Regions from separate parts of the Arthrobacter tumbae genome, predicted to be linked through region 2. Evidence: riboswitches for the same ligand, from Rfam matches in the RefSeq annotation. Region 2 holds a riboswitch; the other holds the start of a gene.
The links. Region 2 has a riboswitch for cyclic di-AMP ahead of JOD47_RS11150 (M23 family metallopeptidase). Riboswitches for the same ligand answer to the same signal wherever they lie in the genome.

Region 1 (17,556 bases), 2.3 Mb from region 2:
AAGAAGTTGCAGACGGCCCGCATGCCGGTGAAGAAGACCAGGGCGGCGCCGCAGGCCAGCAGCAGCAGGGGAGTAGCCTCCGGTCCGGTGCCTGCGAAGTCAGCGCCGAGGCTCCGGGTAACGGCGTCCACGACAAACTTCACCGGCCACGGCTCGAGGACCCGGAACGCGACCTCGCACAGGAGCACCAGGACACCGCCGGCCATGAGCAGTCCCTGACCATTCAGATGCGGCGTGAGAATCTGCAGCGTACGGCGAAGGGCTGATTTCCCGGGTGGAACGAGCGCCTTGCTCATGCCGGCACCTCCTCGGTGATGCGGTTCAGCACGGTGTCCCAGCTGTGGTGTTCAGTGGCGGTGCGCCGGGCGGCGGAGGACATCGCCGCCCGGGCAAGCGGTGCCGATGCGAGCCCGTCAATAGCCTCGGCCAGCGCGTACGGGTCGGATGGTTCCACCAGAAGCCCGGTGACGCCGTCGTCAATGATGTGCGGCACCTGCCCCACCCGGGAGGCAACAACCGGCAGCCCGGCTGCGCAGTATTCGTAGATCTTCAGCGGAGAGAAGTACTGGTCGCCCTTCTCTGCACTCGGGTACGGTGCAGCAGCGATCGAGCATCCGGCGAGGACTTCCGGCACTTTCTCCGGTGCGACGGCGCCGGTGAAGTCGACGTCCGCACCCATCCTTTCGGCCAGGGCGCGCAGTTCCTGCCCCTGGGGGCCATCCCCGATGATCCGGAGCGTCCACTCCCGTGACCCGGAAGCCTGCGCCTGGATCAACGTTTCCACCCCGTGCCAGGGCTTCAAGGTTCCGACGAAAGCCACGACCGGCGTGCCGGGCGCTTCTGACGAGGGGCGGATGCGGCGGACATTGACGCCGTTCGCCACAGTGCGGATCCGCTCATGGTGCTGCGGGTCAACGCGGCCCCGGACCCAGTCGGCCACCGGATCGGAGACACATACCGTTCGGGTCGCTGCGCCGACCTGTTCCTGCAGTGCTGCGTTCGCCGCGGCTTCATCATGCAGGCTCCGGTGGGTTCGCTGTTCGTCGATCAGCGGTGCATTGACCTCAAGGAAGCCCGGAACGCGCAGTCGGCCCGTGATGCGCGCTAGCGCGTCGCTGAACAGCGAGTAGCGCTCGTAGACGGCGTCCGCGCCGTCGTCAAGAACGCGCTGGGCGAGTTCAGCGGCAGCTGCAGCCTGCGAAACTTCACGCCCGGCGCCCTTCCCGGTCACGGGTACGACGACGACGGCGAGGTCCGCCAGATCTTCCGGAACGTCGCTGCCAGGTCGCGTGCAGTAGACAATCACCTCTGCGCCGCGGTTCCGCCACGCGCGCACAATTTCCTGGACGTGGACTGACGCACCTTTGGTGCCGAACACGGGTACACCCGGGTCGACGCACACATACGCGATGCGCTTCATCGGGCCACCGCCGCAAGCTCCGGGGAGGCGCAGGAAGACGGGACGGGTGACGGCTGCTCCGGGCCGCCAGTCTGCACCGGTTCCGCCGCTATTCCGCACAGCCGCTGCAGCTGTGTGGACTGGGTCCGGGAATCGAAGCAGCGTTCGATCAATGATCGGGCGGCGTGGGCGGTCGCCACCCGGTCGAATGAGCCGGACGCCGCCGTCTGCAGCGCCAGAATCAGATCCTCGACGCTACCGGCGCGGACAAGCAGACCGGTGTCAGTGCCGTCCATGCCGCCGAGGACCTCCGGAATCCCGGTGACATCCGAGCCGATGCAGACCACGCCCATGGCCATCGCCTCCAGGAGGACCGTCGGGAGTCCGTCGGCGTTGCCGTCCGTGCCGATGATGCACGGGGCGGCGAAGACATCGGCCCACTGCAGGAGTTCGATGACTTCGCTCTGGGTGCGGGGGCCGAGCAGCTGGACATGCTCACTCAAGCCAAGCAGCCTGATGCGGTCGGCCAGGCTATCCGCCAGTTCCCCGCCTCCTGCTATGCGCACGTCGACCCGGATGCCTGAGCGCACGAGCGCCGCGACGGCGTCAACCAGGAGTGAGAAGCCCTTCTTCTCCACGAGTCGTCCCACGGCGGCCACCCGGAAGGGCGTGTGAACGGGAGCGGGTTCCCGGAAGGGGAAGCGGCTGAGTTCCAGCCCGTTGTAGACGCGGTGGAGCTGACCCGATGCGGCCGGCGCAAGGGTTGAGAGATACCGGTGGTTGAAGTCGCTCACGGTGACCGTGTGGTGGGCGGCCTGCATGAGGCGGATGAGTTCAGCCTGGTCCACCTGCTCGTGGTAGATGTCCTTGGCGTGGGCAGTGAAGGAGAACGGAACGCCCGTGAGTGCCGAGGCTATGCGCGCGGTGCGTGCTGCGATCGATCCGAAATGGGCGTGAAGGTGGGTGATTCCCCGCTCAGTCACCCGGGTTGCCAGTTCGATGCCCTGGTGCACCTCTGATGCCTCGCACTCAGCGAGATCGGGCAGGAGAGCCGCGAAACGCTGCGCGAAGTTGGGGATGATGCTGTGGGCGGCGGCGATGATGGGCCAGCCTTCGGACAGTTTCTGCGGGCGGGTCACGTAGGTGACGGGCGCCTGGACGCGGGCCAGTTCGGGGTGGAAGCGGGGGTCGACGGGCGGACGAAGCGAGAAAATCTCCAGTTCCTCGCCGGCTGATTCACGGGCGAGGATTTCCGTGACAATGAAAGTCTCGGAAAAGCGCGGGTAGATCTTCAGGACGTAACCGATGCGCCCTTCGTCAGACAGCTGCATGGCGGGTCCAATCGGCGCGTTGTGGGGGGATACCGGCCGGCTGGGCCAGGAGCTCTGATGCATATTCAAAGGTTGTTGCGAGCCCATCGAGGTTGACGCCGTCGCGCGGGACCTCCTGCCCGGCCACGTGCTGCCACCAGGTGGAAAGCGTGTCCGGGGTGAATTCGTCAGGGTGGCAAAAGTCGAGCAACTGGTGCCGGGCCAGTCCGCGCGCCCGGATCAGCTGCTCGCGGCGGGGGTGGACCCGCGGCACTATCAGGGCGGGGGTGGTGGTGCTCATGATTTCGCAGACGGTGTTGTACCCGCCCATGGCGACGACGGCCGCCGCCGACTGTATCTCTGCAAGGGCATCCCGCACGGATCCGACGACGGATGTGCCGGCCCCGGCCGCCGCCTCAACCTGCGCCCGGTCGCTTTTCGGCATCTGGGGTCCGGTGACGATGAGGTGCTCGACCCCCGGCGGGAGTTCAGCGCGGGCGGCTGTCAGCGTCACGCCAAGGCCGTCGGACCCGCCGCCTGCCATCGTGACGACGAAGGGGACACCGGTTGTGCCCGTACGACGCCGGACCGGACGGCCGAGGGAAAGATAGCCGGTGTGCCGCACGAGGTGGGCAAGACTGCCTGGAATTTCGCCGGAGTGCACCGGATCGTGGACCGCCGGATCTCCGTACACCCAGAACTCGTCGAACGTCCGCTCCACCTGGTCAAGGTCCAACGCGTCCCACTCACGGCGTGCGGCGGAGGGCTGATCGAGGACTTCGCGCAAGCCGAGCACTATCCGGCACGACGGGCGCTTGCGCCGCAGCTGCTCCAATCCGTCTGCCAGCTCATGCTCCACTCCGAACGGGTGACGGTCCACCACCACAAGGTGGGGGTGGAAGTCGTTCAGCACCGCAGCGATCAAGGACGACCGGAGTGTGATGACGTCCTGTTGCCGGATTGTCAGGTGCCGGGGTTCATAGCCGCTCATTCCCTTCACGATTCCGGGCACCACCACCCAGTCCCACCCCTCGGGCGCCTCGAAGCGCGTGGCGGCAGCGACTCCCGTCACCAGTACTCCGCTCACCGTCCGGCCGGCTCTCCGGAAGCTGCCGGTAAGAGCATGCGCAAGGGCCAGGTTGCGGCGGGTATGACCCAATCCCTGGGAATCGTGCGAGTACAGGACCACGCGTAGCGTCCCGGGTTGAGGCGATCCGGCCGTGTTGACCCCGCCGTTTTTCATCGTCATGGCTTGCATCCAACTTTCCCCGCAGCCAACAAGAACCGCAGGTTTCTCATTTAGCCAGCCGGCTATGAGACGTTGGTGAGCTATCCATGAGAGAGCTCTCATGTGTGGAGGTCGCTGGGGGAGGAGATACCTGGGAACGTGGAAGTGCCTGCTCCCTGCAGCGACAGAGGCAGGGGGCAGGCACTACTCAGGACGAAGCGGGGCTACCGTGGCTCGTAGGACAGGCAGTCAGCCAGATCCGAGCCGGATCCGATTTTCACGTCGTGTTTGTTGCACATGAGGTGGCTGTTGTGTATGCACTCGCTGCGCTGACAGGCGCCCACATGTGCAAGGACCATCGGCAGGCCTCCGGTCTCCGAGGTGTCGATGAAGGTGCCACAGGAAGCGTGTTCCGGGCTGCCGCTGACCGTGATGGCGTACGCGGTGCAGCCGTCGTGGTTGAAAGCGCACTTGTGAACGGTGCAACCGGATACTTCAGTGACTTCCGCTGTCATGATTCCTCCATCAATGGTGATCGGGAAACTGTCCGTGCAGTAGTTCAACGGTACTGCGGGTTCCGGCCCGTGGCACGGGTTCTTTAGCGCATGAAAACTGCGCGTAAATCAGCTCCTTGTTCCGGCGAAGTCTGTGTAGTCGGCACCGGTCAGGATCGTGGCCGGGTGTGGTCCGGCGGCAGTGAGGGGCGCCGTCCACCCAGGGTCCCACCGGGAGGCCGCCACCAGCACGATGTTGCCCGCGTAGCGCCCGCTGAACATGCCGGTCTCGCCCAGCGCCGCGACGTCGTACCCGGTGTCCAGCAACAGGCGCGCCTGTTCGCGTGCGAAGGTCAGCGGAGGGTCATCGCCCACGTTCACAAGCACCACGCCGCCCGGTGCGGCCGCCCTGCTGAGCAGACGGTAAACCTCCGGCGTGGCCAGCTCAGTAGCGCCGTCAGCACCGGAGAACACATCGAGAACGACGGCGTCAAACGAGCCTTCCGTGCAGGCAGTGAGTGTGTCGTGCGCGTCCTCGACGAGCAGTTCGCAGTCGGTACCCGGCGGGAGCGGCAGGTGCTCCACCACGAAGGCAAGTAGTTCCCGCTCCCGTTCGACGGCGACCTGCCGGGATCCGGGACGGGTGGCCTGTACGTAACGCGCCAGGGTCAGTGCGCCTGCTCCGAGGTGCAGGATGCGTAGCGGCTCTCCGGCCGGCTTGAAAACGTCAAGGACGTTCGCTATCCGGCGGAGGTACTCGTAGAACACGTTGCGCGGATCGGCGAGGTCGACGTGAGACTGCTGCGCACCGCCGATGCTCAGGATGAAGGCGCCGTCGTTGAAGGCGTCCGAGTCGATCTCAGCATGCGCACCCGCGCCCCGGAGATAGCGGGACGGAACGCTCACAGCCGGTCCCGAAGGGACGACAGGCGTTGCACCGCGTCAGCCAGCACGCCCTCCTTCTTGCAGAACGCGAACCTCAGGAGTGAGCGCGTGCGCCGTGCTCCTTCCTCATGACAGAACATTGCAACGGGAATTGCCGCGACACCGATCAGTTCCGGCAGGCGCCTGGCCAGGGCGATGGCATCGGTGACGCCGAGGGGAGCTGCGTCAACGACGGTGAAGTAGGTTGCCTGCGGGGTGAAGACGTCAAAACCGGCGGCACGAAGGCCTTCTCCGAGTAGGTCCCGCCTGCACCGGAGGGAATCGGCAATCGAGCGGTAGAACGAGTCCTCCAGGCCCAGCCCCAGCGCCACAGCGCCCTGAAACGGTGTGCCGGAACTGTAGCTGAGGAAGGACTTCACGCTGCGGACCGCATCCACCAGGCCGGCAGGTCCCGTCAACCACCCGATTTTCCAACCGGTCACCGAGAATGTCTTCCCGGCGGAGGAGATCGTAACGGTGCGCTCCCATGCACCGGGAAGCGTGGCTACCGGGATATGTGTTGCCGCAAACGTCAGGTGCTCGTACACCTCGTCGGTGACGATGACGGCACCGTAGCGCCCGGCCAGTTCGACGACGCGAACAAGTGACTCCCGCGTGAACATGGCGCCCATGGGATTGTGCGGGTTATTGACCACAATCACCCGGGTACGGTCGCTCATCGCGGCTTCAAGGGCTTCCAGATCCGGCTGGTAATCGGGTCCAACCAGCGGCACGGTGGTGTGCCGGGCTCCGCTGAGCCCGATGATGGCGCCGTAGGAGTCATAGAACGGCTCAAACGTCAGCACTTCGTCTCCCGGCCCGGCGAAGGCGAGAATTGACGCAGCTATCGCCTCGGTGGCGCCGGTGGACACGACGACTTCCCGCTCGGGATCAACGGGCAGTCCGTAGAAGCGCTGCTGGTGGGCCGCGATCGCTTCCCGGAGCACGGGCAGTCCGCGCCCGGGGGCGTACTGGTTCATGCCGGAGGCAATGTTCTCGCGGGCGGCGTTCAGGAGGAGTTCGGGGCCGTCCTCGTCCGGGTAGCCCTGGCCCAGGTTGATCGCGCCGTGCTGTCCCGCGAGTGCCGTAATTTCCTCGAAAATGACGGTTCCAAGACCACCGTCCGGGGAGAGAAGATTTGCACCCCGGGCGGTGCGCTGCCACCCGGAGAGCTGTCCTGTGAAAGCGGCCTGATTCGGTTCCATGCCCTCCAGTATGTCGAACGTGCGCGAGGCTGCGGGCAGGTCGCCACGCCCGGCCGCTTACGCGGTAGATTCGTTGTATGCGTCGAGCCGTCTGCCCTGGATCTTTTGACCCCATCCACAATGGGCATCTCGAGATCATTGCCCGTGCCGCCAGCCTCTTCGATGAAGTGATCGTCGCGGTCTCCACCAACTACGCCAAGAAGTACCGCTTTGGGCTCGAAGACCGGCTGGAAATCGCCGGCGAAACCCTCACTTACCTCCGCGGGGTTTCAGTGCTGCCCATGGGCGACGGCCTCCTGGCGGAGTTCTGCCGGAAGCAGGGTGCAAACCTGATCGTCAAGGGTGTGCGGTCCAGCGCCGACTTCGAGTATGAGTTGCCGATGGCCGCGATGAACCGCCAGCTGGCTGGAGTCGAAACCGTGTTTATTCCGGCGGAGGCGAGCTACTCGCACCTGTCATCGACGCTTCTGAAGGAGGTCGCAAGCCTCGGTGGTGACATTTCGCCCTTCGTTCCCAAGGCCGTGCTCAAGCGGTTGAACGAAGATGCTCACTGACGGGCGGTCGGTTCAGTACAATCAGGACTCCTATTGCCGTCGGACGAAGGGGACACAGTGGGTAAGAGTCGGATCAAGCCGGAGGACCCATTTCCCGAGGACCTGAACCAGCTGGAGGACAATCAGGTTGAAGTCCTCAACAGCAAGGTTCATCGCCAGGTTGAGGTCGAATACGTCCAGGAAGGCACGCCCGATCCGGAGACTGAACACCGTCAGGAAGAGATCAACGAGGAACTTGATGACAGGGACCTCCTGTCGGAAGTTCTCACCGGGGACACCGGGCCGGTGTCCTTGAACAACGACGCCGGTACGCCGGAGGATTCTGGTTCTGCCGAAACTTCTGTGGAGCGCAACGCCGATAGCCGCTGAGGAATCAGCGCAGATAGATCTCCACTTCGGCGGACTTCACGCTGAAGTAAACTTCAGCCCCCGGCAGCAGGTCGAGCTCCGCCGCTGACGCCGTGGTGATCTCCGCACTCAGATGATCGGCCCGGACAGTGGTGCGGCCGCCGTGCTGCTCAAGGTCGGTGATGGTCACGGTCAGCACGTTCCGCGGACTGCCCGTGGGCCGGACTCTGTGGACTGCGACGGCGCGCGGGCTGAAAATCGCAGCCGCCTGTTCACCCGCCGGGAGATCCCCATCCTGCAAGGCCGCCAGGTGCGTGCCCCCGGATGCCATGAGGCCATCCGGCACAGTCGTTCCGGTCATCAGGTTCACACCGGCGAGCCCTGCCGCGAAGCTGCTTCGCGGCCGCTCGAGGACCAACCGGGTTGGTCCGTCCTCAACGATCCGTCCGTCGTCGACAATCACTACCCGGTCGGCGAGCAGCAAAGCATCGACGATGTCATGGGTGACGATGATCGCGCTGCGTCCTTCAAGCACCCGACGGAGTGTCCTGCGCAGCATCGGCGCCACGGAGATGTCCAGGGCAGCCAATGGCTCGTCCAGCAGCAGAAGTGCAGGCTCGGCTGCCAACGCCCGTGCAACCGCCACCCGCTGCGCCTGTCCGCCGGAAAGGCTCGCCGGCCGGCGATGTGCAAGGTCCGCGGCATCGACCTCGTGAAGCCAACGGTTGGCTGCCTCCCGGGCGGCGCCGCGCGGAACGCCGGCGCACCGGGGCCCGAAGGCAACGTTGTCCAGCACCGACAGGTGCGGAAAAAGCAGTGCATCCTGGGCCAGCAAAGCGATACCGCGGGCATGCGGCGCCAGCCACCCGCCGTCGTCGTCGTACAGGGTTTGTCCATCCAGTGTCGCCGAGCCATGCTCGGGGCGAAGAAGCCCTGCCAACACGCCGAGCAGGGTGGACTTCCCGGCGCCGTTGGGTCCCATGAGCGCTACCGTCTCTCCGGCGGCGAGGGAGAGCCGGACGTCGAAATTCCGCGCTGCGATCCGCGCGCTGCAGTCGAGGCTCACGGTGTACTGCCCTCGTGGATCCGGTGTGCCAGGGCGACTACCAGCACGGCAACCGCGACGAGTACAAGCGACAGCGCCACCGCAGCGTCCGGGTCCGTCTCCCGCTGCAGATAAATTTCGAGCGGCAGTGTCCGGGTGACGCCCTGCAGACTGCCGGCGAAGGTCAGCGTCGCTCCGAATTCACCGAGGGCGCGGGCGAAGGACAGCACGGCACCGGAGACTATGCCCGGCCCCACGAGGGGGAGGCTTACCCGCCGCAGCACCGTGGTGGGACCTGCTCCCAGCGTCGCAGCGACGGCTTCATACCGTGTGCCTGCAGTGCGCAGGGCGCCCTCGAGGCTGAGCACGAGGAACGGTAGCGCAACGAAAGTCTGCGCCAGTACGACGGCGGCGGTCGAGAAGGCGATATCCACGCCGATCACCTGCAGGGACCCGCCAAGCAGGCCCTGCCTTCCAAACGTGTAGAGCAGCGCGATACCGCCGACCACCGGCGGCAGCACCAACGGCAGGAGCACAAGCGCCCGGAGGACGCGCTGGCCCCTGAACCGGGTGCGCGCGAGTGCGAAGGCCATGGGAACCCCGAAAAGGACGCACAGTGCCGTACTGGTTCCTGACGTCTGCAGGCTCAGAAGCAGCGCAGCGCGTGAGGAATCGGAGGTCACGAGCTCTGTGAACCGGGGCCAGTCGACACGAAGGACGATTGCGGCGAGCGGCACAACGAGGAACAGGGCTCCTGCCGCCGCGACCGCGAGAAGCCAGCGCGGCATTCCGGAGTAGACCCCGGTCACTGGTCGGGTTTTCCGAAGCCGTGGGCGGACAGTACGTCCTGGCCAAGCGGGCCAAGAACGAGGTCAATGAAGTCCTCGGAGAGAGGGGCAGGGTCCCCGCCCGTTCCGGTTCCGGCAATGGGATAGGTATTCACGGCCTGGGCAGCGGCATCGAACGGGACGCCGTCGACAGCTCCGTCGGCGGCGTCCACATCGGTGACGTAGACAAGTCCTGCATCGGCCTGTCCGGTGGAGACCTTGCCAAGGACATCGGTGACTGAGCCCTCCTCGCTCACCGGCTCAAGCCGGACGCCGCTGACTTCCTGTACCGTCTCGGCCGCGGCTCCGCACGGCACCTGGGGGGCGCACAGGACAGTCGAGATATCCGGGTCTGTCAGAGATTCAAGCGATTCGATACCAAGCGGGTTTCCCGCTGTCACCGCGATGGTCAGGATATTGCTGGCGAACGTTGTGGAGGCCGAGGCCAGCAGCCCCTCGGCAGCAACCTGCTCCATGGTGGCGGTATCCGCCGAAGCGAAGACCTCGGCGGGCGCTCCGGCGATGATCTGCGCTGCCAGATCTGATGACCCCGCAAGGTTCAGTTGCACGCTCACCCCGGGGTGAACGGCTTCGAATTCGCCGGCGATTTCCTCGAAGGGTGCCCGGAGGGAAGCGGCAGCGTAGACGTGGAGAACACCATCCGCAGCCGGATCCGTGCTTCCGCATGAGGTGAGGGCAAGTACGACGACGACGGCGCTCACCATGCGGCGCAGGCTGCCCCTCACCGGGGACCACCGGAGGAACGTCGTTCGACGGTGGATTCAACGGCGGGGAGCCGCGTGGCGCCCTTCACACGTATTTGAGTCACGGTGGCGAGCATATCTTGGAACAAGAGACAGCACTCAACGGGAATCTGGTCAGATTTCGTTTGCGCAGACGGGCCGAACAGCACCACCGAGGAGGGCCGCGCTTTCCTCAGCGAAGCGGGATAACCACCCAAACGCTCCCAACTCGGGATCGGAAGCGGCCATGATGACACGCGCGGTGGAGCATTGATCGATGTGTTGATGAGAGCGCACTGCGTGGTAGCGCGAGGTCACGACCAGCAGCGTGTCCCATCCATTGTCATCGGCCAGCCGCGCGATAGCGCGAGCTTCGCCCCGGGTGGTCCTTGGATCGGGTCGGAAGCACATGAGGTGTTCGGACTGTCGGTGACATAGTCGGTCTGCTTCGACGTTTCCTGGCGTGTCTGTATGCGAGAGGACAAGCACCGGCGCCCAGCCGTCGGAGACCAGTTCGAGACCCACCGGCAGGCGTTCTGAGCTTGCGCCGCCGAGCACCACTACCGCATCAGCCCGCTCCAGCCCGGCAAGCGGCGGATTGAAAAACAAAGCGTATGAAGACAACATCCACAGGGCAAGGACGGCTCCCGCTGCGATGATCCACCCTCGCCGCACGCCCTTCTTCCCCGATACCTGAACTCCCACGTGCTCAAGCGTACTGGGCTTGGCCGGCGGAGTTGTTCCCGGTTTGGGGCCGGGCTTTGTTTCGCGCTAGGATGGTTCGTCGGTCACATGTTCTACAGGAGTTTTCATCAAAAGCGATCTCAGTTCGCCTCTGGTCTTCAGCGTCAGGGATCTCGGGCGCAGCCCGGGGAGTATGCGGACAGTCGAGGAACATGTGCCCGCACCGAAAGATTTTGGTGTGGCGCTCATCGGCGTTCAGGAAGGCTCCGAGATGGAGTTGGACCTGAGGTTCGAGGCTGTACACGAGGGGATCCTGGTATCGGGAACCGTTGACGTCGAAGTATCCGGCGAATGCGGTAGATGCCTTGACCCGCTCAGCTACGGCAGCAGTGTCGATGTGCAGGAACTCTTCTACTACGACGCCCCTGAGATGGCGGAGGATGAAGAGGAGGACGTGCAGCGTCAGGTCGAGAATGACACAGTCAATCTTGAGCCGGTGCTGCGGGACGCAGTAGTGACATCGCTGCCGTTCCAGCCGGTATGCCGGGAGGACTGCCAGGGCTTGTGCGCTGAATGTGGCGCACGCCTGGAAGATGACCCCGGACACCGGCACGAGGTCCTCGACCCCCGCTGGGCTGCTCTGACAGGGTTGGCCGGTGCGGCCGCCGGCCCTGAGGCAGCGGAACCAGAAGTTAAGACAGAGTCAGACAAGAGAGAAGAGAGTTAGCCGTGGCTGTTCCCAAGCGGAAAATGTCCCGCTCGAATACGCGTGCACGCCGGTCCCAGTGGAAGGCTGTTGCTCCCAAGCTGGTGAAGACGGTGGAGAACGGTCGCGTCACTTATAGCCTTGCCCACCAGGCCAAGGTTGTCACCGATTCCGCCGGCACCGAACTGTTCCTTGAATACAAGGGCCGCAAGGTAGCTGACGTCTAAATGCCAAAGGCACCGGTTCGCGGTGCCTCAGGATTCGATCGCGAAAGCGTCGCCCGCGTGGAGAGTTCAGAAGACCTTTTGAAGCGTCTCGGTGTCACTATTGACGCCGGGACGCTTCGTCTTGCCCTGACGCATCGCTCATACGCGTATGAACAGGGCGGCATCCCTACCAATGAGCGCCTCGAATTCCTTGGCGACTCCGTCCTTGGTCTGTCGGTCACGGACGCCCTCTATCGGGACAACCCGGATCTTTCAGAGGGCGAACTGGCAAAGCGGCGTTCAGCCGTGGTGAGTACGCGCGCCCTCGCGAAGGTTGCCCGCGGTCTCGACCTTGGACAGCACATCCTTCTGGGGCAGGGCGAAAAGCTCACCAAGGGCTGGGACAAGTCCTCAATCCTCGCTGACACCATGGAAGCCATCATCGGCGCTACCTATCTCAGCAACGGCATGGAGACCGCACGGTGCCTCGTCATGCGCATCATCGGTCCGGTGCTCCGGGATGCTGCTGCTCTTGGCGCCGGAACGGACTGGAAGACCAGCATCCAGGAAATCGCCGCGGCGCAGCGCATGGGTGTAATCGACTACAGGATAACGGGCTTCGGGCCTGACCATGACCGCCGGTTCGAGGCCGTCCTGGTGATCGGCGGAGCGACCTACGGCTCGGGTTCCGGGCGCTCCAAGAAGGAAGCCGAGCAGGAGGCTGCCTCTGCCTCGTGGAAGCTCCTTCAGGCCGAAGGGAACGACCTGCCTCTCGCGCAGGTTGACGCGCAGTTGCGCCAATCCTCGTGATTTCCGAAGTCTGATGCCTGAGCTTCCCGAGGTGGAGGTCGTCCGCCGGGGCCTCGTGCGCTGGGTTCGCGGGCGCCGAATTGAGGCGGTCGATGTCCTTGATCCGCGATCCATCCGCCGCCATGTCCTCGGCACCGAAGACTTCGTCGGTAACCTCATCGGAGCCCGTGTGAGCGACGCCGTGCGGCGGGGCAAGTTCCTCTGGCTGCCACTCACACACACCGATCACGACGGCGGATCCCGGCTTGCGCCATCGGCGGAGTCTCCGTCACCGGAAGATGTCGCGGACGGCAGGCGGCCGGTAGCGCTCATGGCGCATCTCGGAATGAGCGGCCAGTTGCTGGTCGAAGGCCGTACGCAGCCGGACGAGAAGCATCTGAAGGTTCGCCTTCGCCTGTCTCCAGCCGCCGGACCGCATCAGGTGCCGGAGGAACTTCGCTTCGTGGACCAGCGAATCTTCGGCGGGCTTTTTGTCACGAGTATGGTGGCGACAGCTGACGGCCTTCCCGGCGGGTTGGGGGAGAACCCTGTTCCGCTGGTACCGGTTGAAGCGGCGCACATCGCACGGGACCCGCTTGACCCGGCTTTCTCGTTCGAGGATTTCTATGGAAAACTGCGTGCCCGCCGCACGGGGTTGAAGCGTGCCTTGCTCGACCAGACGCTGGTGTCAGGTGTGGGCAACATCTATGCCGATGAGTCGTTGTGGGCGGCGAAGCTGCACTATGCCCGACCCACTGACACTCTTCGCCGCGCAGAAGCCTCGCGACTGATCAAGTCGTGTCGGGAGGTCATGACCCGGGCGCTTGAGGCAGGCGGCACCAGCTTCGATTCCCTCTACGTGAACGTGAACGGCGCGTCCGGCTACTTTGAACGGGCACTCAATGCCTACGGTCGGGAACGGGAGGCTTGCCGGCGCTGTTCGGGGAATGGGCTGGATTCCCTGATCAGACGCGACACCTTCATGAGCCGGTCTTCCTTCACCTGCCCCCGATGTCAGCCCCGACCACGCAACGGGCGCTGGTAGTCGTCTCCGACGTGACAAAAGTAAGTACGCTGACTAGATTCGATAGCTCAGGATCCCAGTCCCCGACACCTCAGGAGTATTGCGATGAAGAACAAGTTGGTTTTTACGGCAGGCATGGCGGCAGGTTACGTTCTGGGCGCGCGGGCTGGCCGTGCAAGCTATGAGCAGATCAAGGTCAAGGCGAACGAGCTCTGGAATAATCCGAAGGTCCAGGACAAGGTTTCCCAGGCGTCGGAGACGGTGAAGACAAAGGCTCCGGAGGTTCAGGCGCAGGCTGAGCAGGCCTTGAAGAAGGCGCAGTCGGCGATGCACCGCAACGGCGACCAGGACTCTTCAAAGGGCTCGCCGGAGGAGTACAAGATCTGAATCCCGGTGGGGTGAACAGGCACTTCTCGTGATCTAAATGTGACATCCGAGCGGAAAGAATGTAACGTTATGGACACGCCGGGCTCAAAAGCCCGGTTCTCTTCTGGTGGATTGCCTAATCCTGCCGCCGCTGGAAGGTCCGTTCGCTACACACTGCGGCAGGAGCGGGGGAACCAGATAGCGGGCTTCTTCAGAAGTCCTAGGGGTGAAGACGTACCGGCCCATAGCCGGTAGTCCGGGTGGCTCCCATCCGAATCCGACAGCTAACTCCGTGGGCATTGGGAGAGGCTATTTCCGTGTCCAAAAACCGTCATATCGCACGCCACCGTGCAACTCCGCCCAGCACCATACAGGTCGTTTCCAAGGCAGTCAGCTCGCACGCCGGCACCGTTGGACGCCCCGCAGCCGTTGTTGTAGCAGCTTCCGGAATCATGTTCGGAGCCGCTCTTCCGGCAAGCGCAGGCACCACCACTTACACCCCCGCACCTGCAGTTGAGGCCAGCGTTCAGGCTGCAGCCGCTCCCGTAGCGCCGGCAGCCCCCGTTGCTCCGGCTCCGGTGGCTCCGGCAGTAGACGCTCCGACCCACACCGTGCAGTCCGGGGACACCCTCGGCTCGATCGCAGCGAACTACGGCGTCAGCCTGGACGCTGTCTTCGCTGCCAACGGCCTCGGCTGGGATTCGGTCATCTACCCGGGCCAGGCCATCAGCCTGTCCGGTAGCGCTGCTGCCGCTCCGGCTCCTGCCGCAGCTCCGGCACCCGCCCCGGTACAGCAGATCCAGGTAGCTGCACCCGCAGCCGCGCCTGCACCGCAGGTCCAGGCAGCTGCTGTTGCTCCGGCACCGGCTGAGACCAGCACCATGGGCATCACCACGGCCTCCTCCAGCTTCACTGTTGCTGACAGCTCGGGCAGCGCCACCGGCGCAAGCATCCTTGCCTCGGCTCGGGCGCAGCTCGCGGCCGGTGCTATCCAGGACTGCACCGTGCTCCTCGAGAAGGCGCTTGGTACGGGCGACCTCGGCCCGGGCCAGTTCGCTGCCTACGGCACGCGGGTCAGCTCACCCGCACCGGGTGACATCGTCATCACCGGCGGGCACGTAGCCGTCTACGCCGGTAACGGTCAGGTCATCAGCAGCGGAATGAACGGTCAGAACCTGACCATGCAGCACCCGCTGAGCGACCTGCCGGGCGCATACTTCGTGCGCGCTTAGCTCTCGCGTTAGTCTCTCGTCGCTGGGGAGGACCTCTTGGGGTCCTTCCCAGCGGCATTTAAGGCGCCGAGGCGACCGGTGGCGCCGAGGCGACCGGTGGTAGGGCCGCCGAGCGGAAGGCCCGACCGCAAACCCGTCAGCTATACGAGCGTCAGTGCCTGACGCGTGGCGTTGAACCGCCATAGTGTGCCGCGAGTCGAGCAAAACCCTCGTCCAGGCTTACCTCCGGCGTCCAGCCCAGCAGGGACCTCGTCCGCCGCTGGTCGAACCAGTGGGCCGTGGACAACTGCTCCGCGAGGAATCGGGTCATGGGAGGCTCGCCGCCGGCGTTGGAAGCACGCCACGCTCTTTCGACGACGCTGCCGGCCGTCCTGCCCAGCCATCCGGGGAGCGATCGCCGCGGTGCCTGGGCGCCCCCGGCCAGGCAGATGCGGGTGAGAAGCTCACCGATCGGCCGCGGTTCTCCGTTCGTGATGACCAGCGGTGTTCCGGAGATGTACTCCATACGGTCAAGCGCGGCAGCGATAGCCGACGCCGCATTGTCCACGTAGGTTGTGTCGATGAGCGCGGTACCGCCGTCGAGCAGCGGCAGCCTGCCGGCACGGGCACGGACGAGTACACGCTCCACCAGCTGGGTGTCGCCAGGGCCCCAGACGATATGCGGTCGGAGGACCGCGACCGGCATCTGCTCGTCGTCCGCCTCCAGAGCAAGGATTTCCGCCTGCGCCTTGGTGCGGGCATAGGACCCCCGGGCATGCTCCGGTTCAGCCGGCCCTGCGCTGGCGCCCACCAGCGACCGACCGGTGTGGGCGACCGACGGCGAGGAAACGTAGACGAATTTCTGAACTCCTGCTGACCGGGACGCAGCCAGCAGGTCAGCTGTACCGAGCACATTGATCCGGTGGAAATCATCGGGTTTGCCGGAAACGGAGACCTTTGCCGCAAGGTGGATGACGGCGTCGACCCCCGCGACAGCCCGCGCCAGGGCAGAACGGTCGGTGAGATCACCTGCCAGGTCCTCGGCGCCCCGTACGCCGGAGGCACGGCGCTGGAACGTCCTGACCTCGAAGCCATCGCGAAGAAGCAGGGAGGCTACCGCACCGCCGAGCATTCCGCTGGCGCCGGTAACGAGGACCTTCATGGCCGCTTCCTCCCACGGCCCTGGAGAACATCTCCCGCCCACGCGGCCACGGCGGTGCGGTCGATTTTTGCGTTATGCCGGATATCGGTCGGAAGCGCCGGAAGGGTGAGCACTGCAGCGAGACGGACTCCGCTGGGCCGGACCGCGTCCCGAACCATGTCCGACAAAGGGCCTGGGGCCAGGCCCGCGCGATCGGCACCCTCAACAGCGACGACGACGGCGACAACTGCCTGCGTGCCCGTGGGACCCACGCCGACCACGGCCGCCTGACGAATCTCCTCCAGGGATTCGATTGCCTGCTCGGGGCCCACGGGTGTCAGGACGCCTTCTGCGGAGGTGATGACGTGTGCGAGCCGGCCCTCCACCCAAAGCCGTCCGTCCGCGTCGAGATGCCCGACGTCGCCGGTGCGATGCCAGCCCGCAGTGCGAGACGATGCCCGTTCCGTTGCCCACAACCGGAAATAACGGTCCTTGATATGCGGCGCGCGGACGAGTATCTCGCCGGTGTTGCGCGCTGAGTCCGAGGGGTCACCGGTGGCCGCGCCTGTAGTGTCGAGCGCGCTGATGCGGATCTCCGCGCCAGGCACTGCTTTTCCCACACAGACGCCGTTTCCGGCTCCCGCTACCGTCCCGCCAACAGCCCCACGGATGTCCTCAAGCTGTGTATCCGTCACAGGGAGCGCCTCTGTCATCCCGTACGGCGTGTGCAGTGAGGCGTTGGGTACCAGGGGCTGCAGCTGTTCCAGAAGATTCACGGGAATGGGAGCTCCTGCCGAAAGCAGGACCCGTATTCTTTGCAACGCCTCCTTGCCTCGGGACGTGATGCCAGGGGTGGTCGCCAGGACGTTGCGCAGGGCAGCAGGGGAGGCGAATACGGTGGTGGCGTCAATGGCTGCGGCTGCATCGGCCAGCGCGCGGGTCGTCAGCGTCTTCGGAGCGGTGACGTCCATGTCCGGCGTGACCGAGGCCGCGCCCAGGGCGGGGCCGAGGAGTGCGAAGGGAGCGAAACCCGCGACGAGCGCACTGCCCGGTGCAAGGTTGAGGGTGGTCGAGAGGGTGTCCCGCATCGCCGACAGCTGGCGGTGTGTGTACACGACGCCCTTCGCCGGTCCTGTGGAGCCGGAGGTGAAGAGGATCGCCGCGTCGGAATCGGGTGCGGGATCGTCGCCCTGGTGGCTCGAGTGCCCAGCGACAAGGTCCTCGAGGCGGTGACGCACACCGAGGAGGCGAGCCCGCGGCGCTGCTCCGGCGCTGATGCGGATACCCGGCCACCCGAACAGCCTGCCGGCGACGAGTGCGCGCTCGATGCCGATGAGGAAGTCCGGCACGGT
Region 2 (10,840 bases):
GCCGAACCCCCTGCGATTCGGCACGAGTTGTACGGTACAACAGATTTTGGGCTAAGTCACATTACGGTCACGGAACGGTGTGTTCATGGTTACGACGCCGGCTGAGACCGGTCAGAGCCAGCCCAGTGGATCGACGTTTTTACCGTCGACAAGGACCTCGAAATGCAGATGGCACCCCGTTGAGGCACCCGTGGAACCCACGCGGGCTATAGCTTCGCCACGCTCAACAACCTGGCCGACTGCCACGTCCATTGCCGACAAATGGTTGTAGGTGGTTTCCAGGCCGTTGGCATGCTTGACCACCACTCGGTTGCCGCCTCCATAGGCATGCCATCCGGCAAAGGTGACGGTGCCGGCCGCGGCTGCCAGGACGCCGGTCCCGCAGGCTTCGCTCATGTCCTGTCCGGTGTGGAGCTCACCCGCGCCGGTAATCGGGCTGATCCTGGCCCCGAAAGCCGAGCTCATCACGACGCGGTCCAGCGGCGCCGAGAGGGAACCCCTGGACTCCGAGGTGACGATGTCCCCACCCGATGCAGAAACGATCTCGGCGAGCTTTGCATCGGGGTCGAAGGTACCGTGCAGCGCAGCGCGATCAAATGAGACGTCCGCACCTGCGGCAGCCTGCACCGGCGGAAGTTCTTCCTGCTCGACCGCAGCAGCCGCCGTCTGGGCTTCAGCGGGCACAACTGCGGCGGTGGTTGGCAGCGCAACGGTGAGGATCATGCCGGAGGCGGCGGCCGCGATGGCAACTTTCTGGCTGAGTCCGGTGAAGGATACGTCGCGGCGCGTGATGACTGCGCGGCGTCGTCGTTCGGTGCGCTGGGCATCACGGGGACGGATGGAAGCTATGGGAGCTACCGTCCCGGTGCCGGCCGCAGCCTGGCTTGCAATGCGCTCAGCCCGTTCCCGCCTGTGGGCGTCGCGTGGCCGCGCTTCAGCGACCGGGGTGCTCGCACGGCGGCGCCCCGAAGCAGTATTCGACAAGGAGACCCTCTCTCATTTTTGCCTGCGAAGTTAGCTGTCGGATTCGAGTATGAGAAAACTCGGTTCGAATACGTGCGCTGTGGCAGCATCCGAACTTCACCCCAAGGCCATGGCGAGCCATGACCGGTTGTGGGTCCTCCGCCCCTGTCCATCTGTGTAACACTGCGTTCGCTGACAGGGTTAGGCATGCGAACCAGGTAACGCTGGTGTATCAGCGCCAGGAATCAACTATAGCCGGGAGCGGTTAAAAGTAATCATTTCGTAACCATGCTGTGGATATCCTTCGGGAATCCACAGCCTTCCGATCCGGCTCCTCAGAACTGCGGTTGAACCGCCACGAAAACGTGGGAAGCAACTTCAGGCGGCAGTTCCAGTGCACCCTCCACTCCGGGTACCCGAACGGATACGTAGTCCCCCACCGCCTGCAGGGTCATCTGCGCTCCAGGACGCAGCCCGCCCTCGTCCAGTTGGGTCAGCAGCTCGGGATCCACCTGAATGGGTTCGGCCAGCCGGACGAGGGTCACGACCGAGCCCGCAGTATAGGTTGCCATCGTGTCGGTGAGAGTGCTCACGCCCAGGGTGAAGGCTTCCGACGGCGTCCCGCCCAGCGCCTCGAGACCAGGTATGGGATTTCCGTATGGCGATTCAGTCGGCTGGCCCAGCAACTCGTATAGACGCCGCTCCACCCGCTCGCTCATCACGTGTTCCCACCTGCACGCCTCATCGTGGACGTAGGCCCAGTCCAACCCGATGACATCGGAGAGCAGCCGCTCGGCCAGCCGATGCTTGCGCATCACCTCGGTGGCCCTCCGGCGTCCGAGTTCGGTCAGTTCAAGGTGACGGTCGCCTGTCACCACCACGAGCCCATCGCGTTCCATCCGGCCGACAGTCTGCGAGACCGTCGGGCCGGAGTGACGAAGGCGCTCGGCGATCCGGGCCCGCAGCGCAACAATGTTTTCTTCCTCAAGCTCAAGGATTGTCCGCAGGTACATCTCGGTGGTGTCGATGAGGTCCGTCATTTGCGGGGTTCAGCTCCTTGGCACTGGTGCGGTTTGAGCGTTGATGCAGCGGCTGCCTGCAGTTCCCAACAGATGGGCCGCCGTCGTCATCCCTACGCCCCACAAGGTTAACCCATTTACGTCGGGCGACCTTCCCCGCTGAGCTGCGTGCATCCCGCCGGTCACAATGCGCCCGCGCTGTGCGTGCTGGGGCAGAATGGGCTGCGACCCTTCGCAAGCAACGTCCTGGAGTAACCATGAGCGATTCCGCCGACATCCGCATCCCCGCCGAGCTGCTGCCGCAGGATGGCCGGTTCGGCGCGGGCCCCTCCAAAACACGTCCGGAGCAGCTCGAAGCGCTGAATCAGGCGGCAACGGCACTGCTTGGAACCTCGCACCGGCAGGCACCGGTCAAGAATCTGGTCGGTTCGGTGCGGTCGGGACTGATGGATTTCTTCGGCGCCCCCGAAGGCTACGAGGTGGTCCTCGGCGTCGGAGGGTCTACGGCTTTCTGGGACATTGCCTCCTTCGGCCTGGTTGAAGCGCGCGCACAGCACCTCTCCTTCGGCGAATTCGGATCCAAGTTCGCCGCAGCGACCTCCAAGGCACCCTTCCTGGGAGAGTCGACGGTCATCACCTCTGACCCTGGATCCCGGCCGGTGCCCGCGGCGGAGCCGGGCATCGACTTCTATGCCTGGCCGCAGAACGAAACCTCCACCGGTGTGGCGGCGCCGGTTGAGCGGGTGGCGGGCGCGGACGACGGCGCGCTCATCAGTATTGACGCGACCTCCGCTGCCGGCGGATTGTCGGTGGACATCTCACAAGCTGACGTCTACTACTTCGCTCCGCAGAAGAACTTTGCGTCCGACGGCGGACTCTGGCTTGGTCTGTTCTCTCCCGCTGCCCTGGACAGGGCGGCTGCGATCAAGGCATCGAAGCGGTGGATCCCCGACTTCCTCGACCTGCAGACGGCGATCGACAACTCGCGCCTGAATCAGACCTACAACACCCCTGCGCTGTCCACGCTTGTGACGCTCAACGCGCAGATCGAGTGGCTCAACGGTAACGGCGGCCTTGATTTCGCGGCCGCCCGCACCGCTGATTCCGCCGGCCGAATCTACAGCTGGGCCGAGGCCTCCACGGTGGCCACACCCTTCGTGCAGAATCCGGACCACCGCTCCAACGTCATCGCCACGATCGACTTCGCGGAGACGGTGGACGCCGCCGCTGTTGCCGGTACCCTGCGCGCGAACGGGATTGTCGACGTCGAACCGTACCGGAAGCTGGGCCGGAACCAGTTGCGCATCGCTACCTTCGTGGCGATCGAGCCCGCCGACGTGTCGGCGCTCCTGCAGTGCATCGACTACGTGGTGGAGCGTTCCTAACCGTTCCGCTCCGCTGTGTTCCGCGCGGTGGCGGCAAGGGTCAGTTTGAGCCGCCGCGGCGAGGAATGAACGAGACGGACTCTCACGTGGTGTGACCGCCCCACCCAGGCCAGTCCGGCCACGGCGGCCACGAAGCCGGAGGCGGCAGCGACTACAAGTCCCCATCGTGGCCCATAGGCGTTGGTCACCCAACCGACAATCGGCGCTCCAATAGGAGTTCCGCCGAGGAAGATCGCAAAGTACAGTGCCATGACCCGGCCGCGCATCTCCTGCACGGTTGTGGTCTGCACGTAGGCATTGGCGCTGGTCATCAGCGTCAGCGCGAAGAGCCCGACCGGAACCAGTGCCAGCCCGAAGAGCCAGACGGACGGTGCCAGCGCCGCCAGCATGCAGGCCAGGCCGAAGGCTCCGGCCGCTCCGAAGACGAACCTGAGGCGGGGCCTGTCCCGCCTCGCGGAAAGCAGCGCCCCCGCTACGGAACCCACCGCCATGATCGAGGACAGCGTACCGAAGACCCCCGCACCGGTTCCGAACTCCGTGCGTGCCATTGCCGCGATATAGATCGCAAAGTTCAGGCCGAAGGTTCCGACGACGAAGATTGCGAACATCACCATCATGAGGTCAGGCCGTTGCCGCACGTAGCGGAACCCTGCGCGGATCCTGCCGCGGCCAGGCGCCGAGCGGTTGAGTACGCGCAGTTCGCTTCGACGGATGGTGACGAGGACAAAGATCATCGCCCCGAATGTCACTGCGTTGATCAGGAAAACCCAGCCTGGCCCTACCGCAACCGTGAGCAGGCCCGCAATGGCGGGGCCGAACATCCGCGCGCCGTTGAAGGAAGCGCTGTTCAGGGCCACGGCGTTGGGAAGGTAATCATCGCGCACCAGTTCGGAGACGAAGGTCTGGCGGGCGGGCGCGTCAATGGCGGAAACGATGCCCAGGGCAAGGGCGAACGCGTAGACATGCCACAGCTCCGCCAGGCCGAGCACCACGAGGAGGCCCAACCCGACACCAAGCGCCGCCATGGCGGCCTGGGTTCCCATCAACAGCTTGCGGCGATCAACGGAGTCGGCAATCAGGCCGGCCCACGGCGCCATGAAGAGTTGCGGCCCCAACTGCAAAGCCATGACGATGCCCATGGCCGCGGCGTCCTGCTCGGTGAGGATGTCATAGACAAGCCAGTCCTGGGCAGTGCGCTGCATCCAGGTGCCCACGTTGGAGATCAGGGCGCCGATGAACCAGAGCCGGTAGTTATGGAGGTGCAGGGATCGGAACATGCCCATCAGGCAGCCTTCCTTCCTGCGCTTCTCCACACCTCAGGCAACTGGGGATTCGCCTCCAGGGGCTGCCTCGGCGTTCGTTTCAGCACCGTCAGCTTCCGGCGCGGGGCCGGCATTTTCCTGCGCTACCGTGCCCTCCGAAGCCGCACCCTCCGGCACTGCCGCTACTTCGTCCGCCGTGTCTTCCGGGCGAACCCGTTCGGACCACGGCACCCAGTCCGGTGCCAAGAGCGCGCTTTCAGAAGGCAGCAGCCCTACTTCGCAGATGGTCGCGTCCTTGCCGCGGGGAACCCGCGCCAGGGTTGCGAACCAGTGCCAGCCGTCGTAACCGGGGACGTGTGCGGCGAAGCGATGCGTCACAAGGCGCTCGGCATCGGGGAAAGCGCCGACGTGCTCCCCCACCTCGTGTTCCCCGGCGACCTCCAGCAGGCCGTTCCGCGCGGTATCCACCGCCGCAGCCAGCACGGCGTCCGGCTTGGACGGCTTGCGCGCCGGCCTCCGCCTGACTGCAGGCGTTTCCGGAACCGCCGTTTCGGCAGGCTCCGCCTCAGCTGTTTCAGTCGACTCAGTTGTTTCCGTCGACGCCGGCGTTTCAGTCATAACGGTCAGGCGTCCAGGTCATCGGCGACCGCGCGCAACACTGCGGCGACCTTCGAGGAGTGTGACTTGTCAGGGTACCGTCCGCGCCGCAAACCATTGGACACGTCATCCAGCAGCCGGATCAGATCCTCGGTGATCACTGCCATGTCATCGGCGTTCTTGCGGGTCGCCTTGGCAACGGATGGCGGCACGTCGAGAATGCGAGCGGACAGCGCCTGGAGCCCCTTGCGGCCGTCCGCGACTCCGAACTCGAGCCGCGCGCCAACCTTGACCTCAGTCACCCCGGCCGGGAGCGCAGAGGCATGCAGGAACACTTCCTTGCCGTCATCCGTCGCCAGAAAGCCGAAACCCTTCTCGGAGTCGAACCATTTGACCTTGCCGATAGGCACGTAATTACCTCGTTCTCGAACTACTTGCGCGCAAGCCGTGTGCGCCTCACCGACGGTTACCTATGCGATCGCCGAAGGTGTCAGTCAGCCGGGGCTGCGCAGGGAAAAAGTCTGCCTTAACAGGATACCCGGCACCGGCGGGCGAAATGGGCGATCTGCGTCCTTGTACGCTAGGAGCATCATGTCGCAGAACCCCTCCCCTGTCCCTGGCGCGAATGACGACGCCGGCCGCTCCCGCACCAGGCATGCCCGGCTCGCCCTGCTGATTGCGGCGGTCGGCTTCGCAGTCATCGGACTGCTGTCCCTGGTGGTTGTGCTCGTGTCCGCTTGGGCCGGCGCAGAGGCATGGCCGGGCTTCGTGACGGCCGCCTACTTCTTTCTGCCGCTCGGGTTTCTGCTGATGGCTGCCGGCGTAGTAGTCAGCGTCCTTAGGCGCGGCCGCGGCTGAGTTCTCCCTTCAACAGGAGCGTCCACAGCCCGCCCCCGGCCGTTACCCGCACGGCCACGCGGTGCGAGTAACGTTAATACGGTGTCCGCCATCCGCGCTCTCGCCGAGGATCTAGCATCCCGCAGCGACGCCGAACTCCGAAGGCTGCTGTCCGCGCGCCCGGATGTCGTCCTGCCACCGGTGCCGGACTTCGCCGCCCTCGCGGCTCGTGCCTCGACCCGGGTCAGCGTACAGCGCGCCCTTGAGGGTCTGAACACTCCGCAGCTGATGGTGCTCGAGGCAGTAGTGCTCACCACCAACCTCGACGCCGCTACCGGTGCAACAGCCACAAGCCTCAAGACGTCAATAGCGCCGATGACCGCCAGGACGCTTGAGCCCTATCTCACGCAGCTTCACGACGTGGCGCTCCTGCGAACCGGCCCCGCGCCCAGGGGCCGCCGCTCCTACTTCCCCCTTGAATCCCTTCACGACGCGCTTGGTCCCTACCCTGCAGGCCTTGGACGTCCGCTGGCATTGCTGGCCCGGCAGTACCCGGAGTACGCCGAGCGCATGCGGGCCGGGCTGGCGCTCCTGCGGGTTGCCGGGCTTCCGAATGCATCGCTTCCGTCCGGATCAGATCCCGCAACCGCCCTCGCCGAGGTCCTCGAAGAATCGTGGGACGCTGTGCTGGAATCGGCTCCCGGGAAAACGGATGACATGCTGCAGAAACTCGCGGCCTCTCCGGTGGGCTCAGCCAAAACGGCTGTATCCGGCGCGGCGACGCCCCTTGAGTGGCTGCTGGAGCGCGGGCTTCTCATCCGCCTCGACGCCAACCATGTCGAGCTCCCGCGCGAAGTGGGAATTGCGACGCGCGGGGGCATGGTCATTCCCTCCCTGCCGGTCTCACCGCCGGTCCCGCACCTCGCCTCCGTCCGCGCCGGCCTTCGGGACAATGCCGCCTTCGGAGCGATCGCTGAAACGCTTCGCCTCGTCACCGAACTCCTCACGAGCGTCCAGACGGACCCGATCGCGACCCTACGCACCGGAGGCGTGGGCATCCGTGAGATCCGACGCCTCGCCGACGCTCTCCGAATAGACCGCGAACAGGTGGCCTGGCTGCTTGAGCTGGCCGCACTGGGCCGCCTGGTCGTGCTGGATCCGGACAGCTCACGCTGGATTCCCGCCGCCGGCGGATCCTGGCACCTGGCCGAGCGTCATGAGCAGTGGATCCGGTTGGTGCGCGCGTGGCTCGATGCTGAGCGCGCTCCTTCGTTGGTGGGTGGGCAACTGCCCTCCGGCAGTACGGTGAATGTCCTGTCCTCGGAGGCGACGCGCACTGATGCGCCGGCCGTCCGCCGTCGTATGTTGTCAGCCGCGGAGGCGCTTTCAACCGAGGCAGAGCACGACGACGGCCGCGCGTGCGTCCTTGACGCGCCTTCCCTCATCGAACGCCTCACCTGGCACCAGCCGCGGCTGCGCCGCCGGTTCTCACGGCTGGTGCCGGGCATGGTTGAGGAATTGGGCCACCTCGGCCTGCTGGGATCCGGCGCGCTGACCGGGCTGGGCGCGGCAATCGCCCAGGACCGGTTCGACGACGCCGCGGCCGCCCTTCGGAACGCGCTTCCCGAGCCGCTCACGCACTTCATGCTGCAGGCGGACCTGACCGCGGTTGCGCCGGGCTACCTTGAGCCGGGCGTGGCCCGCGAGCTGGCGCTGCTGGCTTCCGCGGAGGGGCAGGGCCCGGCAACCGTGTACAGGTTCTCCGCGCAGTCCGTGCGCCGGGCGCTCGACGACGGGCAGGACGCCACCGCCATCCTCACCTTTCTCGAGAAGCACTCGGCCACGAACGTTCCCCAACCGCTGCGCTACCTGGTGGAGGACACTGCGTCCCGTTACGGCTCCCTGCGTGTGGGTCCCGCCTTCAGTTACGTGCGAAGCGACGACGACGCCGCTCTCACCGCCCTGCTCTCGGACCCCGCGGCGGCGGCGCTCGGGCTCGTCCGGCTCGCTCCTACGGTCGTCACGGCGCAGGCCACGCCGGCTGAATTGTCCGCTGCTCTGCGTGACCTCGGTTACTCACCCGCACTGGAGGGCGGGGCGACACCGCGGTCCGTCCCGCGCGCTGCTGCCGGCTCCGCGCCGTCGTCGTCGGCGGTACGGACCAACCCGTGGGTACTCGCGGAGGCAGACCTCGAAGCGCAAATGAAGGTACTGCGGGGCAGTGGCCGGCCGGGCACGGGCACTGGAGCCGAAAGCGAAGCGATGATCGGCCTTGAAACGCTGCGGACAGCGATCAGGACAAAGCGGGAAGTCCGGATGGGCTTTGCAGACAGCGCGGGGAATTCCACCCGCCAGGTGTTTGTTCCACTGTCGGTTCACGCCGGTCGTGTGCGGGTCTTCGACCCGGAGAAGGAAACCGAGCGCGTGATCTCCGTGCATCGGATCATGGATGTCGAAACAGTGGAAGGGGCTTCAACGGATGCCTGACGGGCCGCTTATTGTCCAGAGCGACAAGACCATCCTGCTGGAGGTCGATCACGAGCAGGCCACCGAAGCCCGGCATGCCATTGCCGCTTTCGCTGAGCTGGAGCGCGCACCGGAACACGTGCACAGCTACCGCCTCACGCCGCTTGGCCTGTGGAACGCCCGCGCTGCGGGGCTCGACGCCGAGCAGGTCCTGGATACGCTGTTGAAGTACTCCCGCTTTCCGGTTCCGCACGCACTCCTCGTCGACATCGAGGAGACTATGTCCCGCTACGGCCGGCTGCGGTTGGAGAAGGACGATCAACACGGCCTCGTGCTCCGGACCAACGACTACCCCGTGCTCGAGGAAGTGCTGCATGCGAAGAAGATCGAGCCGCTTCTTGGTCCGCGCATCGATGGCGAGACGGTGGTGGTGCACTCCTCCCAGCGCGGGCAGCTGAAGCAGCTTCTGCTCAAACTCGGGTGGCCGGCTGAGGACCTGGCGGGCTACGTTGACGGGACACCCCACCCCATCGTGCTCAACGAGGACGGCTGGGCGCTGCGTCCCTATCAGAAAGTGGCGATGGAGAACTTCTGGGCGGGTGGGTCCGGCGTCGTCGTGCTCCCCTGCGGGGCAGGTAAAACCCTGGTGGGCGCCGCAGCGATGGCAACGAGCTCAACGACCACCCTCATCCTCGTGACCAACACCGTCTCCGCCCGGCAGTGGAAGGACGAGCTGCTCAAGCGGACCTCCCTGACGGAGGACGAGATCGGGGAGTACTCCGGCTCCGTCAAGGAGGTCCGGCCGGTCACTATCGCCACCTACCAGGTGCTGACCCTGCGCCGCGGCGGGCTCTATCCCCATCTCGAGCTGCTCGACGCCAATGACTGGGGCCTCATCGTCTATGACGAGGTGCATCTGCTCCCGGCGCCGATCTTCCGCATGACCGCCGATTTGCAGGCCCGGCGGCGACTAGGGCTTACCGCCACTCTGGTGCGTGAGGACGGCCGCGAGGGCGAGGTTTTCTCCCTCATCGGGCCAAAGCGCTATGACGCACCCTGGAAGGACATCGAGGCGCAGGGTTACATCGCGCCCGCGGACTGCGTCGAAGTCCGCGTTGACCTTCCCCGGGATGAGCGGGTTGCGTATGCCATGGCGGACGACGGCGACAAGTACCGCCTGTGCGCAACCTCCGAGACGAAGACAACAGTCGTGGAGAAGCTGGTTGCCTCGCACAAGGGCGAACAGCTGCTCGTGATCGGGCAGTACATCGACCAGCTGGATGAGCTGGGTGAGCGGCTGGATGCTCCCATCATCAAGGGTGAGACATCCGTGAAGGAACGCCAGCGCCTCTTCAACGCCTTCCGCGCCGGGGACCTGCACACCCTTGTGGTTTCCAAGGTGGCCAACTTCTCGATCGACCTTCCGGAAGCCTCGGTGGCAATCCAGGTGTCAGGGTCCTTCGGTTCCCGCCAGGAGGAGGCACAGCGGCTGGGCAGGTTGCTGCGTCCCAAGGCGGACGGGCGGGCAGCGCGGTTCTACACCGTCGTCGCGCGCGACACCATCGACCAGGATTTCGCCGCCAAGCGTCAGCGGTTTCTCGCCGAACAGGGTTACGCCTACACGATTCTGGACGCCGCGGACATCCCGCAGGCCTGAGATTCGCCGCGCGTTCAGCAAACCTCCAGACAACTCCCAGCTGCTGGGAGCATACTGGGAATCGTGAATAAATCGGTGCCTGAAGCCAAACTGCTCGTAGTCGATGACGAGCCGAACATCCGGGAACTGCTCTCCACTTCGCTGCGGTTCGCGGGATTCGACGTCGTCGCCGCCGCCAACGGGCGCGAGGCACTCGCCGCAGCGGAAACCCATAACCCGGATCTCGCCGTCCTCGACGTGATGCTCCCGGACATGGACGGTTTCACCGTGACACGCCGGCTCCGCGCCGCCGGCCGGCACTTCCCCGTGGTCTTCCTGACCGCCCGCGATGACACCGATGACAAGGTCACCGGCCTCACCGTGGGCGGTGACGATTACGTGACCAAGCCCTTCAGCCTCGACGAGGTGGTTGCCCGCATCCGCGCCGTGCTGCGCCGCACACAACCACACGACGACGACGGCGCCGTCATCCGTGTCGATGACCTCGAACTGGACGACGACGCACACGAGGTGCGCCGCGGCGGAGAAGTCATCGATCTCTCCCCCACAGAGTTCAAGCTCCTCCGCTACCTGATGATGAACCCGAACCGGGTGCTGTCGAAAGCGCAGATCCTCGATCACGTCTGGGAGTACGACTTCAACGGAGATGCCTCC

Region 1: another riboswitch for cyclic di-AMP. It lies ahead of JOD47_RS00195 (C40 family peptidase); the one in region 2 lies ahead of JOD47_RS11150 (M23 family metallopeptidase).

Annotation. Positions count from the first base shown of each region.
Region 1 covers NZ_JAFBCC010000001.1:38,022-55,577, reverse strand. The annotation lists gene JOD47_RS00285 (ABC transporter ATP-binding protein) at 1-296, opposite strand, end outside; gene JOD47_RS00280 (glycosyltransferase family 4 protein) at 293-1,420, opposite strand; gene JOD47_RS00275 (glycosyltransferase family 4 protein) at 1,417-2,730, opposite strand; gene JOD47_RS00270 (glycosyltransferase family protein) at 2,717-3,958, opposite strand; gene JOD47_RS00265 (DUF1540 domain-containing protein) at 4,162-4,452, opposite strand; gene JOD47_RS00260 (spermidine synthase) at 4,561-5,337, opposite strand; gene JOD47_RS00255 (aminotransferase class I/II-fold pyridoxal phosphate-dependent enzyme) at 5,334-6,560, opposite strand; gene coaD (pantetheine-phosphate adenylyltransferase) at 6,638-7,114, shown strand; gene JOD47_RS00245 (hypothetical protein) at 7,172-7,483, shown strand; gene JOD47_RS00240 (sulfate/molybdate ABC transporter ATP-binding protein) at 7,488-8,528, opposite strand; gene JOD47_RS00235 (ABC transporter permease) at 8,525-9,295, opposite strand; gene modA (molybdate ABC transporter substrate-binding protein) at 9,313-10,080, opposite strand; gene JOD47_RS00225 (YdcF family protein) at 10,213-10,782, opposite strand; gene JOD47_RS00220 (YceD family protein) at 10,955-11,488, shown strand; gene rpmF (50S ribosomal protein L32) at 11,491-11,694, shown strand; gene rnc (ribonuclease III) at 11,752-12,483, shown strand; gene mutM (bifunctional DNA-formamidopyrimidine glycosylase/DNA-(apurinic or apyrimidinic site) lyase) at 12,497-13,507, shown strand; gene JOD47_RS00200 (YtxH domain-containing protein) at 13,592-13,873, shown strand; cyclic di-AMP (ydaO/yuaA leader) riboswitch at 13,986-14,165, shown strand; gene JOD47_RS00195 (C40 family peptidase) at 14,170-15,084, shown strand; gene JOD47_RS00190 (NAD-dependent epimerase/dehydratase family protein) at 15,236-16,225, opposite strand; gene JOD47_RS00185 (alpha/beta fold hydrolase) at 16,222-17,556, opposite strand, start outside.
Region 2 covers NZ_JAFBCC010000001.1:2,309,049-2,319,888, reverse strand. The annotation lists gene JOD47_RS11150 (M23 family metallopeptidase) at 112-984, opposite strand; cyclic di-AMP (ydaO/yuaA leader) riboswitch at 989-1,181, opposite strand; gene JOD47_RS11145 (iron-dependent transcriptional repressor DtxR) at 1,299-2,003, opposite strand; gene serC (phosphoserine transaminase) at 2,240-3,367, shown strand; gene JOD47_RS11135 (MFS transporter) at 3,364-4,650, opposite strand; gene JOD47_RS11130 (DUF3027 domain-containing protein) at 4,684-5,247, opposite strand; gene JOD47_RS11125 (cold-shock protein) at 5,253-5,636, opposite strand; gene JOD47_RS11120 (hypothetical protein) at 5,818-6,084, shown strand; gene JOD47_RS11115 (helicase-associated domain-containing protein) at 6,166-8,550, shown strand; gene JOD47_RS11110 (DNA repair helicase XPB) at 8,543-10,186, shown strand; gene JOD47_RS11105 (response regulator transcription factor) at 10,250-10,840, shown strand, end outside.